2 regions of the Stenotrophomonas sp. STEN147 genome follow, and region 2 is predicted to be linked to the other one. Evidence: predicted binding sites of a transcription regulator. Region 2 holds the regulator's gene; the other holds the start of a gene.
The links. Region 2 encodes FliA, which starts transcription of late flagellar genes. Its sites were predicted from a motif close to TAAAGTTTNNCNNNCNNNGGCCGATAA; they were not measured.

Region 1: ACVOKU_RS09065 (methyl-accepting chemotaxis protein) is a predicted target of FliA. The motif match lies at 4,415-4,441, and genes of this name have one in related genera.

Annotation. Positions count from the first base shown of each region.
Region 1 covers NZ_JBRRCG010000007.1:5,837-12,944, reverse strand. Annotated here, with positions in the region: gene ACVOKU_RS09085 (autotransporter domain-containing protein) at 1-2,384, opposite strand, end outside; gene ACVOKU_RS09080 (VOC family protein) at 2,607-2,957, shown strand; gene ACVOKU_RS09075 (KGG domain-containing protein) at 2,968-3,255, opposite strand; gene ACVOKU_RS09070 (NAD-dependent epimerase/dehydratase family protein) at 3,460-4,353, shown strand; gene ACVOKU_RS09065 (methyl-accepting chemotaxis protein) at 4,564-7,104, shown strand.
Region 2 covers NZ_JBRRCG010000002.1:17,060-24,167, reverse strand. Annotated here, with positions in the region: gene flhA (flagellar biosynthesis protein FlhA) at 1-1,600, shown strand, start outside; gene flhF (flagellar biosynthesis GTPase FlhF) at 1,746-3,398, shown strand; gene ACVOKU_RS02955 (MinD/ParA family ATP-binding protein) at 3,385-4,272, shown strand; gene ACVOKU_RS02950 (RNA polymerase sigma factor FliA) at 4,269-5,012, shown strand; gene cheY (chemotaxis response regulator CheY) at 5,070-5,462, shown strand; gene ACVOKU_RS02940 (protein phosphatase CheZ) at 5,462-6,067, shown strand; gene ACVOKU_RS02935 (chemotaxis protein CheA) at 6,070-7,108, shown strand, end outside.

The DNA of each region.
Region 1 (7,108 bases), on a different contig from region 2:
TGGGCGGGGAACAGCTGGGTCAGCGGCCGGGGCAGGCCCTGGTTGATCGCCAGACCGTCGGCTACGCCGGCGACGGCGCGCTGGTTGCGCGTGGTGGCCGCGCTGGCCAGCAGCGCACCCCGGGTCACGTCGATGCGCGCACCATTGGCGCTGTAGGCCAGGCTGAACTGCAGGAACGGCGAGAATGCACTGAAGTCGGTACGGGCGAACTGACCGTTGATGCCACCGTCGGCGCGCAGGATGTTGAACTGCTCACCCAGGTAGTACACGCCCGGTTCGGGCAGCGCGACCAGTGTGCCGTCCAGCGCGGCGGTGCCGGTGACGTGCAGCTGGTCGCTGCGGCCTCCCGGCGCCAGTTCGGACGCGAACACGCCGGTAGCGCCCTGCGCGTAGTCACCGTTGACGGTCAGGGTGCCGATCGAATTGCCCGGCGCGATGATGCCGTCGACCCGGGTGGTACCCAGGGTGCCGACACCCTTCAGCAGGCCGTTGGCGCCCACGGTGGTATTACCGCCGGCCTGCGTGCCGTTGAAGGAGACCACGCCGCCATCGACCACCAGGTTGCTGTGGTCAAGCACGCCGCCGGCGCTGACCGTGCTGACGCCGCCGGTGGTGTTCAGGGCGGTGGAAACCAGCGAGCCGTTGAGCAGGAACTGGCCGCCCTTCACCTCCACTGCCGAGGTGAGCGAGTTGGCGCCATTCAATTCCAGGACGCCATCGTTCACCACCGCACCGTTGAAGCTGTTGTCGCCGCTCAGGCGCAGCCAGCCGATGCCGGACTTGGTCAGCTTGCCGGGGCCGCCGATGTCGTTGGTCCAGTCATCCCAGGCCTCGCCTTCCCAGACCTTCAGGCCACCGGCCTTCTGGTTCATCACCACATCGGTGTCCACGCGCAGCGAGCCGAAGCCTTCGATGGCCTTGCGCAGGTCGACCATGCCCCAGCCGTAGATCTCATCGATGCCCGGATCGCCCAGATCGCGGGCGGTGGTCAGCAGCACGTCGCGGACCTGTGCGCTGTCCAGGTAGGGGAAGCGCTCAAACAGCAGCCCGAGGGCGCCGGTGATGTGCGGCGCCGCCATCGAGGTGCCCGTCTTCAGGCCGTAGGTGTACTCGGTGTTCTCGCTGTCGATGATCAGCCGCAGGTACTCGCTGGTTTCCTCGATGCGTCCCTGGATCTCACCGGAGACGATGGTGCTGGCGATGTCGGTGCCCGGGGCGGAGATGCACCAGTTGGCGGCGGCACCGCAGATGCTGGAGCTGTCGTCGAGCACATAGTCGGTTTCGCCATCGTCGGCGACCGGCTGGCGCACGTTGGCCACGGCCAGCCAGTAGGGTTCGATCTCCGGCTTCCAGCGGGGCAGGGCCGCAGTGATGCCCGCGACGGCCCCGCTGCCGTTGCCGGCCGACCACACCTGGATCAGGGTCGACCCGGGGGCAGCGTCGCTGCCTGCGTAGATGCTGCCGTAGACGTCGTAATCCGCGCCAATCGCGGCATACTGGCGGTCGAGCGCCGCGGCACTCATGTTGCGGGTCGAGATGCCCCAGCTGTGGTTGATGGCGCGCACGCCCTGCGCCTGGATCTGCGCATACATGTCCAGTACGGCGTCGTCGTCCGGGTCGGTGCGGTACACCGCGCGGGGGCGATAGAAACCATCCGGATCCAGGCGCCACTCATAGTAGGTGTCACCGAACACGCGCGCTGCCGTCAGGTCGGCACCGAAGGCCACGCCATGCATGCCGGTGCCGTCGCGGTTGGCGCCGATGGTGCCCAGCACGTGGGTGCCATGATCGGCGTAGCTGAAGCCGTAGGGCAGGCCGGCCGCGATCAGGCGACCGGCGAGCGCCGCCGGCACCCCGGCACCGAGGCCGTAATAGTTGTAGCCGGGTTGTTCGCCGCGGGTCTGCGCGCAGGCCCCTTCGCCGGCGACGATCCCCGCCGTCGCGCAGTCCGGGCCGATGGTGATGCTGGTGGTGTTGCGGCCAGCGAATTCCGGGTGGGCCAGCGCCGAGCCGGAATCGAACAGCGCCAGGCGTACACCCTGGCCGGTCAGGCCGCGGGCATAGGCATGGTCGGCCCCCATCGCGGCCAGGCCCCAGTCGGCATTGAACTCGTCGCTGTGCCAACTGGCGGCGTCGCCCGCATTGCCCAGGACCGGGGTGGACGTGGCCTGCGCCGAAGCAGCGACGGTTGCGTCCGTTTGTGCATGGCCCGGCTGGGCCCACGCCGCCTGCAGCTGGCGCTGCTGTTGCCAGGCATCGAGTGAATCGGAGGCCATTGCCGGCAGGGCGGCTGCCAGTAGCAGGGAGCTGGCCACCGCGAGTGCCAGCGGGCGTTGCAAGGGGGAACGGGAGCGGGACGAACGGCCATGCAGCGGGTGATTCATCAGGCAAACTTCCTTGATTGACGGTCTACCCAGCCGCTAACTGTCCTGGATGCGTTTCACCCCCAGCGATGTGACGGGAATTTTGTTAACGCGTTAATGTTTCGTGACGAAAGCCACACTTTTCGCACCCTGCCGCATCAGTCTGTACACGCGTCCCTGAAGGTTGACGGTGTGCCGGCCGGTCGCGCAGTTCGTTTTTGCCCCTCATTGAACAGGAACGTCATGGCTGTCAGACGCATCGTCGCCAACATCGCCACACCCGATCCGACGCGCGCCGCCGCGTTCTACGGCGGCATCCTCGGCATGCCGGTGGTGATGGATCATGGCTGGATCGTCACCTACGCCGGGCAGCACACTGCGCCTGCGCAGCTCAGCTTCGCCAGCGAGGGCGGGTCGGGGACGCCGGTGCCGGACCTGTCGATCGAGGTGGACGATCTGGATGAGGTTCTGCAACGCATCCGCAGCGCCGGCATTGATGTCGTGTATGGTCCTGTCCAGGAGCCATGGGGCGTGCGTCGGTTCTTCGTCCGTGACCCGTTCGGGCGCCTGCTGAACCTGCTCAGCCACGGCTGAGGCGCGTCGCTCAGTCCTGCTGACCCGGTTCGTCGCGATCCCGTGGACCTTGGTCGGACTGCTGGCGCTGCTGCTGTGCGCGGGCGCGGCGTGCATGGCCGCCTTCGCGACCGATCGCGGCCATGTGCTGGCGATCGCGGCTGATGGCTTCGCCTCCCTTGCGGCCGGCAATGCGCGCCTCGGCGGGACTGAATTCATGGGCGTTGCCGGAGGCATGGGCGGCGCGCCCACCCTTGGCGGCGATCGCGCGCTGCATGCGCTGGTCCATCGACGCGAACCCGCGGTTGCTGCTGGCCATAGGGGGTCTCTCTCGGCGTGGCGGAGCCTCATGCTTGCCGACGGCAGGCTAACGGTACGTCCGCAGATGGCGCGCGGTCTTCACGTTCTGCCTGCTTGTCGTTGACGCTGCACTTGCGCAGCGCTGCTATCGCCCCGGACACAGGCCACGCCTAGAATCGGTTCATCCCGGTAGCTCCCGGGCGCTGTTGAGTGAATGGACTCAATGAAGATTCTGTTGACCGGAAGTTCCGGGCGGATCGGACGCGCGATCTTCGGCGCGTTGGCGGCCACCCATGAAGTCATCGGGCTGGACCGCAGCCCGTTCGCTACTACACGCATCATTGCCGACGTCACCAACACGAAGGCACTGGAGCGTGCCGTGCGCGGCGTGGATGCGGTGATTCACACCGCTGCGCTGCATGCACCGCATGTCGGGCTGGTGCCGGACACGGTGTTCCAGCAGATCAACGTGGAGGCGACCGCGCAGCTGCTGCGGCTGGCGCGCGATGCTGGCGTCGGACGCTTCGTGTTGACCAGCACCACCGCCCTGTACGGCCATGCCGTGGTGGCGGGCGGTTGCCGCTGGATCGACGAAGACACTGAACCCCTGCCCAGGACCATCTACCACCGCACCAAGCTGCAGGCCGAGGCGCTGGCCGAAGCGGCGGCATCGGAGGCGTTCGCCGTGCGCGTGCTGCGCATGGGCCGCTGCTTCCCCGAGCCTCCCGAGCGCATGGCGATGTTCCGCCTGCACCGGGGCCTGGATGCACGCGATGTGGCCAGCGCGCATGCCGCGCTGCTGCACAACGCGGGCGCACCGTTCCAGCGCTACATCGCCTGCGCGCCGACCCCCTTCCGGCGCGAGGACTGCCTGGAACTGGCCACCCAGCCACGCCGGGTGCTGGCGCGGCGCGCACCGCAGCTGCTGGCCGAGTTCGAGCGCCGCGGCTGGCCACTGCCGCTGAGCATCGACCGCGTGTACGACGGCAGCCGTGCGGTTGCGGTGCTGGGCTGGCAGCCGCGCTACGGTCCGGACGATGTACTGCAGCAGTATGCGGCAGGCAGCATCGAAGTGCTGCCACGCACGCAGTGGCTGAAGGACCGGGTGGTCGAGTAGGTTCGCCCCGCCTGGAGGCCATCCGAAGCTGAGTGTATTCAGTTTGACGCAGGGCAACGGCTCAACAACGCCGCGGACCGGCCGCTAACCCGGTGCGCCCTTGCGGTGCCGGGCATCGCCCGGCGCAGACAGGTCGCCGCGCGAGGGATCGCGCACCAGCGCGGCGCCAACGCGGTGCCGGATGTCCTGACCTGTCTTGCGGACCCTCCCATGCCGTCTTCCCGCTCCGCCGCTGCCCGTCGTCCGGGCAGCATCGCCCACAAGCTGATGCTGGGCACCGCTGCCATCGCGCTGTTGTGCTTCGGCCTGACCGCCTTTCTGATCTACCGCCAGGCCAGTGCCAGCCTGATCAACGCATCGCGGCAGACCATGGCCAGCGAGGCGCAGGCCGAAGCACGCCAGGTCGCGGCCGATCTGGGCACCGCCTTCGCCAGCAACGATGCCATGGTCGAGGCCGTCCTGGCCCAGCGCTCGCGGGGCGACCAGCCTGATCGTGCCAGCCTGGCGGCCGTGCTCGGCGAACAGCTCCGCGCGCACCCGGAGTGGCTGGGCAAGAGCACCATGTGGGAGGCCGATGCCTTCGATGGCAAGGACGCGGAGTTCGTCAACAGCGAGGCACATGACGCCACCGGTCGCTACATGAGCTACTGGGCCTGGCAGGATGGCAAACCGCAGCAGTCGGTGATGACCGACTACACCGACACCGCCAGCGGGTCCGGTGACTGGTACATGGGGCCGAGCCGCGACAAGCTGCCCAAGGTGAGCGAGCCCTATGCCTATGAGATCGCCGGCCAGAAGGTGCTGATGAGCACCCTGAGCACGCCCATCGTGGAGAACGGCACGTTCCTCGGCGTGTTCACCGTCGATTTCTCGCTGGCGGCGCTGCAGAAGCATCTGGCGACGCTTGCGCCGATGGGAGCAGGCCGCGTTGAACTGCTCTCGCCCAAGGGCGTGGTCCTGGCTTCGGCCGATGCCGCCGAGATCGGCAAGCCGCGCACCGATGCCTTCACCCGCGACATGCTGGCCGGAATCGCGGCCGACAGGACCGTCGAAGCGTTCGAGCCGGATGCCGCCGGCAATGTGCGCCTGTACGTGCCTCTGCGGGTTGGCGAGGCCCCGCAGCGCTTCGCGTTGGGTGTGGTGGTGCCGCATGCGGTGATCGTGGCCGAGGCTCGCCAACTGCTGTGGCTGACGCTGCTGGTCGGCGTGCTGGCCGCGCTGACATTGAGCGCAGGCGTCTACCTGCTGCTGCGCCAGCTGGCGATCCGGCCGCTGGCACAGGCGGTACGCGTTGCAGGTGACGTGGCGGCGGGCAAGCTGGACACCGCGCTGCCGGCGCGCGGCAACGATGAGGTCGGGCGCCTGCTCGAGGCGATGCAGGGCATGCGGGGACAGCTGCAGGCGGTGATGGCGGCGCAGGCGGAGATGGCACGCCGCCATGATGCGGGTGAGCTCAGTTACCGGATGGACGCGGCGGCCTTCCCGGGGGAGTACGGTCGCATGGTGGCCGACAGCAATCAGCTGGTGGCGTCCAGCAATGCGGTCACCCAGCGCCTGGTGGACGTGATGCAGCGCTACGCGGTGGGCGATCTGAGCGTGGACATGGAGCCGCTGCCGGGCGAGAAGGCGGTGTTCACCGCCGCCATGGCCACCACCAAGAGCAACCTGGCGGCGATCAACGAGCAGATCCAGCAGCTGGCCGCCGCTGCTGCCGCCGGCGACTTTGCCGTGCGTGGTGACAGTGAGCGGTTCGAGCACGATTTCCGCCGCATGGTGACCACGCTGAACGCGATGATGCAGGCCAGCGACCACAACCTCGCGGCGCTTTCCACGCTGCTGCGCGCCATCGCCGCCGGCGACCTCAGTGCACGCATGCAGGGCGACTTCCACGGCGTGTTCGCGGTGATGCGCGACGATGCCAACAGCACCGCGCAACAGCTGACCCATATCGTCGGCCAGATCCAGCAGTCAGCGGCGAGCATCCGCCTGGCGGCCGGCGAGATCGCCGCGGGCAACAGCGATCTGTCGCGTCGCACAGAACTGCAGGCGGCCAACCTGGAAGAAACGGCAGCGTCGATGGAGGAGTTGACCTCCACCGTGCGCCAGAATGCCGATCATGCCCTGCAGGCGAACACGCTGGCCGCATCGGCGGCGGACGTGGCCAGCGAAGGCGGAAAGGTGGTCGGCCAGGTGGTACAGACCATGCAGCAGATCGAAACCTCGTCGCAACGCATCGCCGAGATCATCTCGGTGATCGACGGCATCGCCTTCCAGACCAACATCCTGGCCCTGAACGCCGCCGTTGAGGCCGCGCGTGCGGGCGAGCAGGGTCGCGGCTTCGCCGTGGTGGCCAGCGAAGTGCGCGCGCTGGCCCAGCGCTCGGCCGCAGCGGCGAAGGAAATCAAGGGACTGATCGACGCATCGGTGGCCCAGGTCGGCAGCGGTGCGCAGCTGGTGCACCGCGCAGGCAACACCATGCAGGAGATCGTCGGCCAGGTCGGGCGGGTCAACGAGATCATGGCCGAGATCTCGGCCGCCTCGCGCGAGCAGTCGGCCGGCATCGAGCAGGTCAACCAGACCGTGGTGCAGATGGATGAAACCACCCAGCAGAATGCGGCGCTGGTGGAAGAGGCCAGTGCTGCCGCGCGCGCGATGGAAGAGCAGGCCGAGCAGCTTGCGGTGGCGGTGTCCCGCTTCCGGCTGCAGTCGGAAGCGGGCACGGGCACGACGGCCACGCTGCGCGCTGCCTGATGCC
Region 2 (7,108 bases):
CGATCTCAACGCCGGCCTGCTGACGCGCGAAGAAGCCAAGCTGCGCCGCGAGGAGGTCCGCGAGGAAGCCGACTTCTATGGCGCGATGGACGGCGCCAGCAAGTTCATCCGGGGTGATGCGATTGCCGGCATCCTGATCCTGTTCATCAACATGCTGGGCGGCCTCGCCGTGGGCGTGCTGCAGCATGGCATGCCGTTCGGCGATGCCGCTGCGACCTACACCCTGCTGTCCATCGGTGACGGTCTGGTGGCGCAGCTGCCGGCCCTGCTGGTTTCCAGCGCAGTGGCGATGCTGGTCACCCGTGCCTCGCGCTCGCAGGACATGGCACAGGCGATGACCGGCCAGGTGTTCGGCCAGTACCGTGCCCTGGCCATCACCGCCGGCATCATCGGCCTGGTCGGCCTGGTGCCCGGCATGCCCAACGTCGCTTTCCTGACGCTTGCCGCGATTCTCGGCTTCATCGCCTGGAAGCTGTACCGGAAGGGACAGGTTCCGACCCCGAACGACACTGCCGGCAGCGATGTAGGCGCGGTCAATGCACTGGGCCGACCGGCGGCGCCGGCCCCCACCGCGGAACTGAGCTGGGACGAACTGCGTCCGGTCGACCCGCTGGGGCTGGAGGTCGGTTACCGGCTGATTCCGCTGGTGGACAGCAACCAGGGCGGCGAACTCATGGCGCGCATCAAGGGCGTGCGGCGCAAGCTGACCCAGGACGTGGGATTCCTGATTCCATCCGTGCACATCCGCGACAACCTGGAACTGCCGGCCAACGGCTACCGCGTGCTGGTACATGGCGTGCCGGTGGCAACCGCCGAGATCCATCCCGACCGCGAACTGGCACTGGACCCCGGCAGTGCGCTCGGCCCGCTGGACGGCATCGCCGGCAAGGATCCCGCCTTCGGCCTGGACGCCACCTGGATCCAGCCGCACCAGCGTGCCCAGGCCGAAACCATGGGCTACACCGTGGTCGACCCGGCCACCGTAGTCGCCACCCATCTTTCGCACCTGATCCGCGAGCATGCGCCGGAGCTGCTGGGCCACGAGGAAGTGCAGCACCTGCTGGCCAACCTCGCCAAGAGCGCGCCCAAACTCGTCGAAGATCTGACGCCCAAGGCGCTGCCGTTGTCGGCCGTGGTGCGGGTGCTGCAGAACCTGCTGGTGGAACGCATTCCGATCCGCCAGCTGCGCAAGATCGCCGAAGCACTGGTGGAGCACGCGCCGTCCAGCCAGGACCCGGCCACGCTCACCGCCGCAGTGCGCACGGCGCTCGGCCGCTTCATCGTGCAGGAGATCGCCGGAATGTCGGCGGAGCTGCCGGTGTTCACCCTCAACCCGCAATTGGAACGTGTCTTGCAGGAGTCCACGCAGGGCAACGGCGCCGCGCTGGAACCCGGGCTTGCCGAGCGACTGCATCAGAGTCTGGCCGAATGTGTCAGCAAGCAGGAAGCCCGCAACGAGCCCGCGGTCGTGCTGGTTCCCGGCCCGGTACGTGCCGCGCTGGCACGCCTGGTCCGTCACAGCGTTCCGTCGCTGTCGGTACTGGCGTACAGCGAAGTGCCGGAGGACAAGCGCCTGAAGCTGGTCGGAACGATCAGCTGACGCCGCCCACCGATGCGTCAGAAAACAGACACCACCTTCGAACCACCGCAACAGACAGATGCCAAGGGGAACCCGTTCCGTGCAGACCACCGACCACCCGCGTTCTCCCACCACCCCCCCGCCGTCCCCGTCCCGTGACCTCAGCATGAAAATCAAACGATTCGTCGCCGCCGACATGCGCTCGGCCATGAACCTGGTGCGCAAGGAACATGGTCCCGATGCTGTGATCCTGTCCAACCGCCGGATCGAGGAAGGCGTCGAGATCGTCGCCGCAGCCAACTATGACGAGAGCGCGGTGCAACGCGCGCTGGAAGCCTCGCGGCGCGACGTGGCTCCGCCGCCGCCGAAACCGCGCACCGCTGCGGATGCAGTGATCGCCGCGGTCACCCGTCGCCGCTCCGCGACACCGGCCCAGCAGCCGGTGACGGCCACCACATCGGCCGTGGCCGCCCTCGCCCGCGCGGCCGTCGGTGCCACCGGCCGCACCCTGGACAGTGCGGACGAGATCGTGCCCACCCGCGGCAGTTCCGGCTTCGCTGCCACCCTGGCGCGTGCCACCGTCAACGATCCGGCACTGCCGGAGCAGATCTTCGCGCCGTTCGCGAGCGCCGTCGCGGCTCCCGCCCCGGCGCCCGCCAACCGCGCCCGTTTCCTGATCGACCCGCCGCTGGACGAGCATCACGAATCCCCCGCGCCGGCAGTGCTGCCGCCGCCGCTGCCGATCACCGCTGCGGCCACTGCGCAGGCCGAGGCCGTGCACCCCGAACCGCCGTACGCGCAGGACGTCGCCGAGACCACGCCCGCCCCCATCGCGGCCGCCGAAGCGGAAACCGCGCCGGCGCCGGCCCCGCTCCTTGCCCCGGCACCGGTACTGACGGTGGTTGCACAGGACGATGCCGAGATCCGCCAGCTGCGCCACGAAGTGGCCGGCATGCGCCAGGTCATCGAGCGCGAGATGAACCGCTTCACCGACGAGCGCCTGCGCGGCTGCCCGGTGCGGGCGACCGCCCTGGACCTGATGGACGAGTACGGATTCGATGCCGGGCTGGCCCGCGATGTGGCCATGCAGATACCGCTGGAAACCGAAGCCCACCGCGGCCGCGGGCTGATGCTGGGCCTGATCTCGCGCAGGCTGCCGATCGCGCCGGTCGATCCGCTGGAAGAAGGCGGCGTGATCGCTCTGGTCGGTCCAACCGGGGCCGGCAAGACCACCACCATCGCCAAGCTCGCCTCGCGCTTCGCCGAAAAACACGCGCCGCGCGACGTGGCCCTGGTCACCACCGACACACTGCGCATCGGTGCCCGCGAGCAGCTGTACGGCTATGGCCGCCAGCTCGGCATCGCGGTGCATGAAGCCAACAGCGGTACCGACCTGGACCAGCTGCTGGAGCGGCTGAAGGACTACAAGCTGGTGCTGATCGATACCGCCGGCCTGGGCCCGCGCGACCGCGCCCTGACCGCGCAGCTGCAGTGGCTGCGTGCCGCCCGCCAGGTCCGCACTCTGCTGGTGCTGCCGGCCAATACCAGCTTTGGCGACATGGACGAGGTGGTGCGCCGCTTCGGCGCGGCCAACCTGCAGGGCCTGGTACTGAGCAAGCTGGATGAGACCGGCCGCTTCGGCAACGCCCTGTCAGTGGCGGTAGACCACGCGCTGCCGATCACCTGGGTGACCGATGGCCAGGACGTTCCGGACGACCTGCACCGGGCCAGCGCGGCCAATCTTGTACTTCGCCTTGAAGATTTGCGCCGAGCGGCCGATATGCCCTGCAACCCGGAGTTGAACCATGCCGTCGCGTGAGTACGCCAAGCTGACCAAGACCTTCCCGCTGTCGGCCACCCGCAGCGAGCCGCTCGGCCCTGTGCGCACCATCGCCGTGACCGGCGGCAAGGGCGGCGTCGGCAAGACCAACGTCTCGGCCAACCTGGCCGTGGCGCTGGCCGGCATGGGCAAGCGCACGCTGCTGCTCGACGCCGACCTGGGCCTGGCCAACATCGACGTGATCCTGGGCCTGAATCCCACCCACACCCTGGCGGATCTGGTCGCCGGCCGCTGCTCGCTGGAAGACGTGATCGTCGAAGGTCCGAACGGCGTGCTGGTGGTGCCGGCCGCGTCCGGTCGGCGGCACATGGCCGAGCTGGCCCCGGCCGAGCACATCGGCCTGGTGAACGTGTTCTCCGAACTGGAACGCGAGCTGGACATCATGGTGGTGGACACCGCCGCCGGCATCACCGACGGCGTGCTGACCTTCTGCCAGGCCGCACAGGACACGGTTGTCGTGGTCTGCGACGAACCGGCCTCGATCACAGACGCCTACGCACTGATCAAGGTGCTGTCGCGCGAGCGCGGCGTGGACCGCATCCAGGTGGTGGCCAACATGGTGCGCGACCCCAACGAGGGCCGCGTGCTGTATGAAAAGCTGACCCGGGTCTGCGAGAAGTTCCTTGCCGATGTCTCGCTGAACTACCTGGGCTGCGTGCCGCAGGATGACTGGCTGCGCCTGTCGGTGCAGCGCCAGCAGCCGGTGGTCAAGGCCTATCCATCCAGCCCGTCGGCCCTGGCGATCACCGAGATCGCCCGTCGCACCGCCCGCTGGCAGGCCCCCACCGAGCCACGCGGTGGCGTTGAATTCTTCCTCGAGCGCATCCTCAAGCAACGCGGGGTGGCAGCATGAAAGGCGCGGCCCAGTACAGGGAAGTCCAGCGCTCGGCGGCGACCGAGGTCATCGCCCAGCACTCGGACCTGGTGCGGCGCATCGCCCATCACCTGGCCGCACGCCTGCCGGCCAGCGTCGAAGTGGACGACCTGATCCAGGCCGGCATGATGGGCCTGATCGAAGCCTCGCGCAGCTACGACGCCGACCAGGGTGCCTCGTTCGAGACCTATGCCTCGATCCGCATCCGCGGTTCGATGATCGACGAGATCCGCCGCGGCGACTGGGTACCGCGCTCGGTGCATCGGCGTGCCCGCGATGCGGCCGCCACCATCCGCCGCCTGGAGCAGACCACGGGCCGTGCAGCCAGTGCCACCGAGGTGGCGGCGGCCATGGACATGCCACTGCCCGAGTACCTGCGGCTGATGGAGGACGCCTCGCGCGGCCAGGTCCTCAGCCTGGAATCGCGCATCGAAGACCAGGGCGAACTGGACACCGTCGCCCAGGGCGGACCCACACCGCAGCAGGTCCTGGAACGTGGCGAGTTCGGCCGCGAACTGGGCAAGGCCATCGGCCATCTGCCCGAACGCGAACAGCTGGTGCTCTCGCTGTACTACGAGCAGGAGCTGAACCTGAAGGAGATCGGCGCGGTGCTCGGCGTGAGTGAATCGCGCGTCTGCCAGATCCACGGCCAGGCCGTGCTGCGCCTGCGCGGCCGGCTGAAGATCTTCGAGGCCGCGGATGCCGGGCTTGAAGAATGAACATGCCCGCGGCGGCCACGGCCACCGCAGGCGACTGAACAACAAAGGAACTCCGCTTTGAACAAGAACATGCGCATCCTGATCGTCGACGACTTCTCGACCATGCGTCGCATCGTCAAGAATCTGCTGGGCGATCTGGGCTTCACCAACACCGCCGAAGCCGAGGACGGGCATGCCGCGCTGTCGATGCTGCAGAGCCAACCGTTCGACTTCGTGGTCACCGACTGGAACATGCCGGTGATGACCGGCATCGAACTGCTCAAGGCCATCCGTGCCGATGCCAAGCTCAAGACCCTGCCAGTGCTGATGGTCACCGCCGAGGCCAAGCGCGAGCAGATCATCGAAGCGGCGCAGAGCGGCGTGAACGGCTACATCATCAAGCCGTTCACCGCGCAGACGCTGGAAGAGAAACTGGGCAAGATCTTCGAACGCCTGGCGGCCAGCGCCTGATGGACGCCACGGTCGACAAGAACGCCCTCGCCCTGCGCCTGCAGGAAGCCCTCGACGCGCTCGAATCCGGCGACGAGAGCGGTTGGCGCCAGCGCATCGACGCCCTGGTGGCTGCACGCACGCAGCCGATGATGAGCGGCCTGTCGCGGCTGGCCCGCGAACTGGGCCAGGCCTTGGGAGAACTGCCGACCGTCCCCAGCGAGGCGGGCGAGCTGGACGACGCCTGCGCGCGCCTGGACCACGTCGTGGCGATGACCGAACAGGCCACGCACCGCACTCTGGACCTGGCCGAAGAGTGCCGCAGCCTCACCGAACAGCTGCGCGCCGAAGGCCTGCAGCCGGGGCAGGATGCGCAGCTGGAGCGCATCCGCCACAACCTGACCGAGATTGCCCTGACCCAGAGCTATCAGGACCTGACCGGACAGATCATCCGTCGCGTGGTCGGCATCGTCCGCCGCGTGCACGAAGGCTTTGGCGCGCTGGGCCTGCCACCGGAGCAGCATCGCACCGATCCGGCGCTGGCCGGGCCGGCACTGAAGGGACTGGACCGCCACGCGGTCTCTCAGAACGACGCCGACGACCTGTTGTCGGACCTGGGACTGTAAGCATGAGCGCGGTATCCGACGACATCACCGCCGATTTCATCATCGAGGCACAGGAAATCCTGGATCGCCTCGGCGAACAGCTGGTGTCGCTGGAACAGGCGCCGCAGGACGCCGACCAGCTCAACGCCGTGTTCCGTGGCTATCACACGCTCAAGGGCGGCGCCGGCTTCCTCGGCATCACCGCCATGGTCGAGCTGTGCCATGCCGCCGAAGAGGCACTGGGCGCCGCCCGCGCTGGCCAGGCGGTGCTGCAGCCGCATCACTTCGATGCCGCACAGCAATCACTGGACTACCTGCAATCGATGCTGGATGCCGTGTCTTCCGGCAATGAACCCGGCTATGCCCCACCGGACCTGATCGCCCAGTTCGACGTGCACGGCGCTGCTGCGCCGGCCGCCGCCGCGCCCGCAGCGACCGCGCCCGCCGCCGGCGACCTGATCACCGACGACGAGTTCGAGGCCCTGCTCGATCAGCTGCACGGCAGCAACGCCCCCACCGCGGTGGCGACGCCGGCCAAGGCCGACGATGGCCTGATCAGCGAGGATGAGTTCGAAGCCCTGCTTGACCAGCTGCACGGCGGCGCCGCCCCCGGCGCGAAACCCGTGGCTGCTCCGCCGGCGCCTGCGCCTGCACCGCCCGCACCGCGCCCCGCGGCCGCCGCTGCCAAGCCCGCGGCCAACAAGCCGGTGGCCGAGGCCGAGCACACCGTGCGCGTGGATACCAAGCGGCTGGATGCGATCGTCAACCTGATCGGCGAGCTGGTGCTGTCGCGCAACCGGCTCAAGACCCTGCGTGCGCGCCTGCGCGACGAGGAACTGGACCGCGCCGTGTCGACCCTGGACATCGCCACCGCGCGCCTGCAGTCGGCAGTGATGCGCACACGCATGCAACCGGTCGGCAAGGTGTTCTCGCGCTTCCCCAAGGTTGCCCGCGATGTCGCCCGCTCGCTGAAGAAGGAAGTGGACCTGGAGCTGGTCGGCGCCGAAACCGAGCTTGACCGCAACCTGGTCGAGGCCCTGGCCGACCCGCTGGTGCACCTGG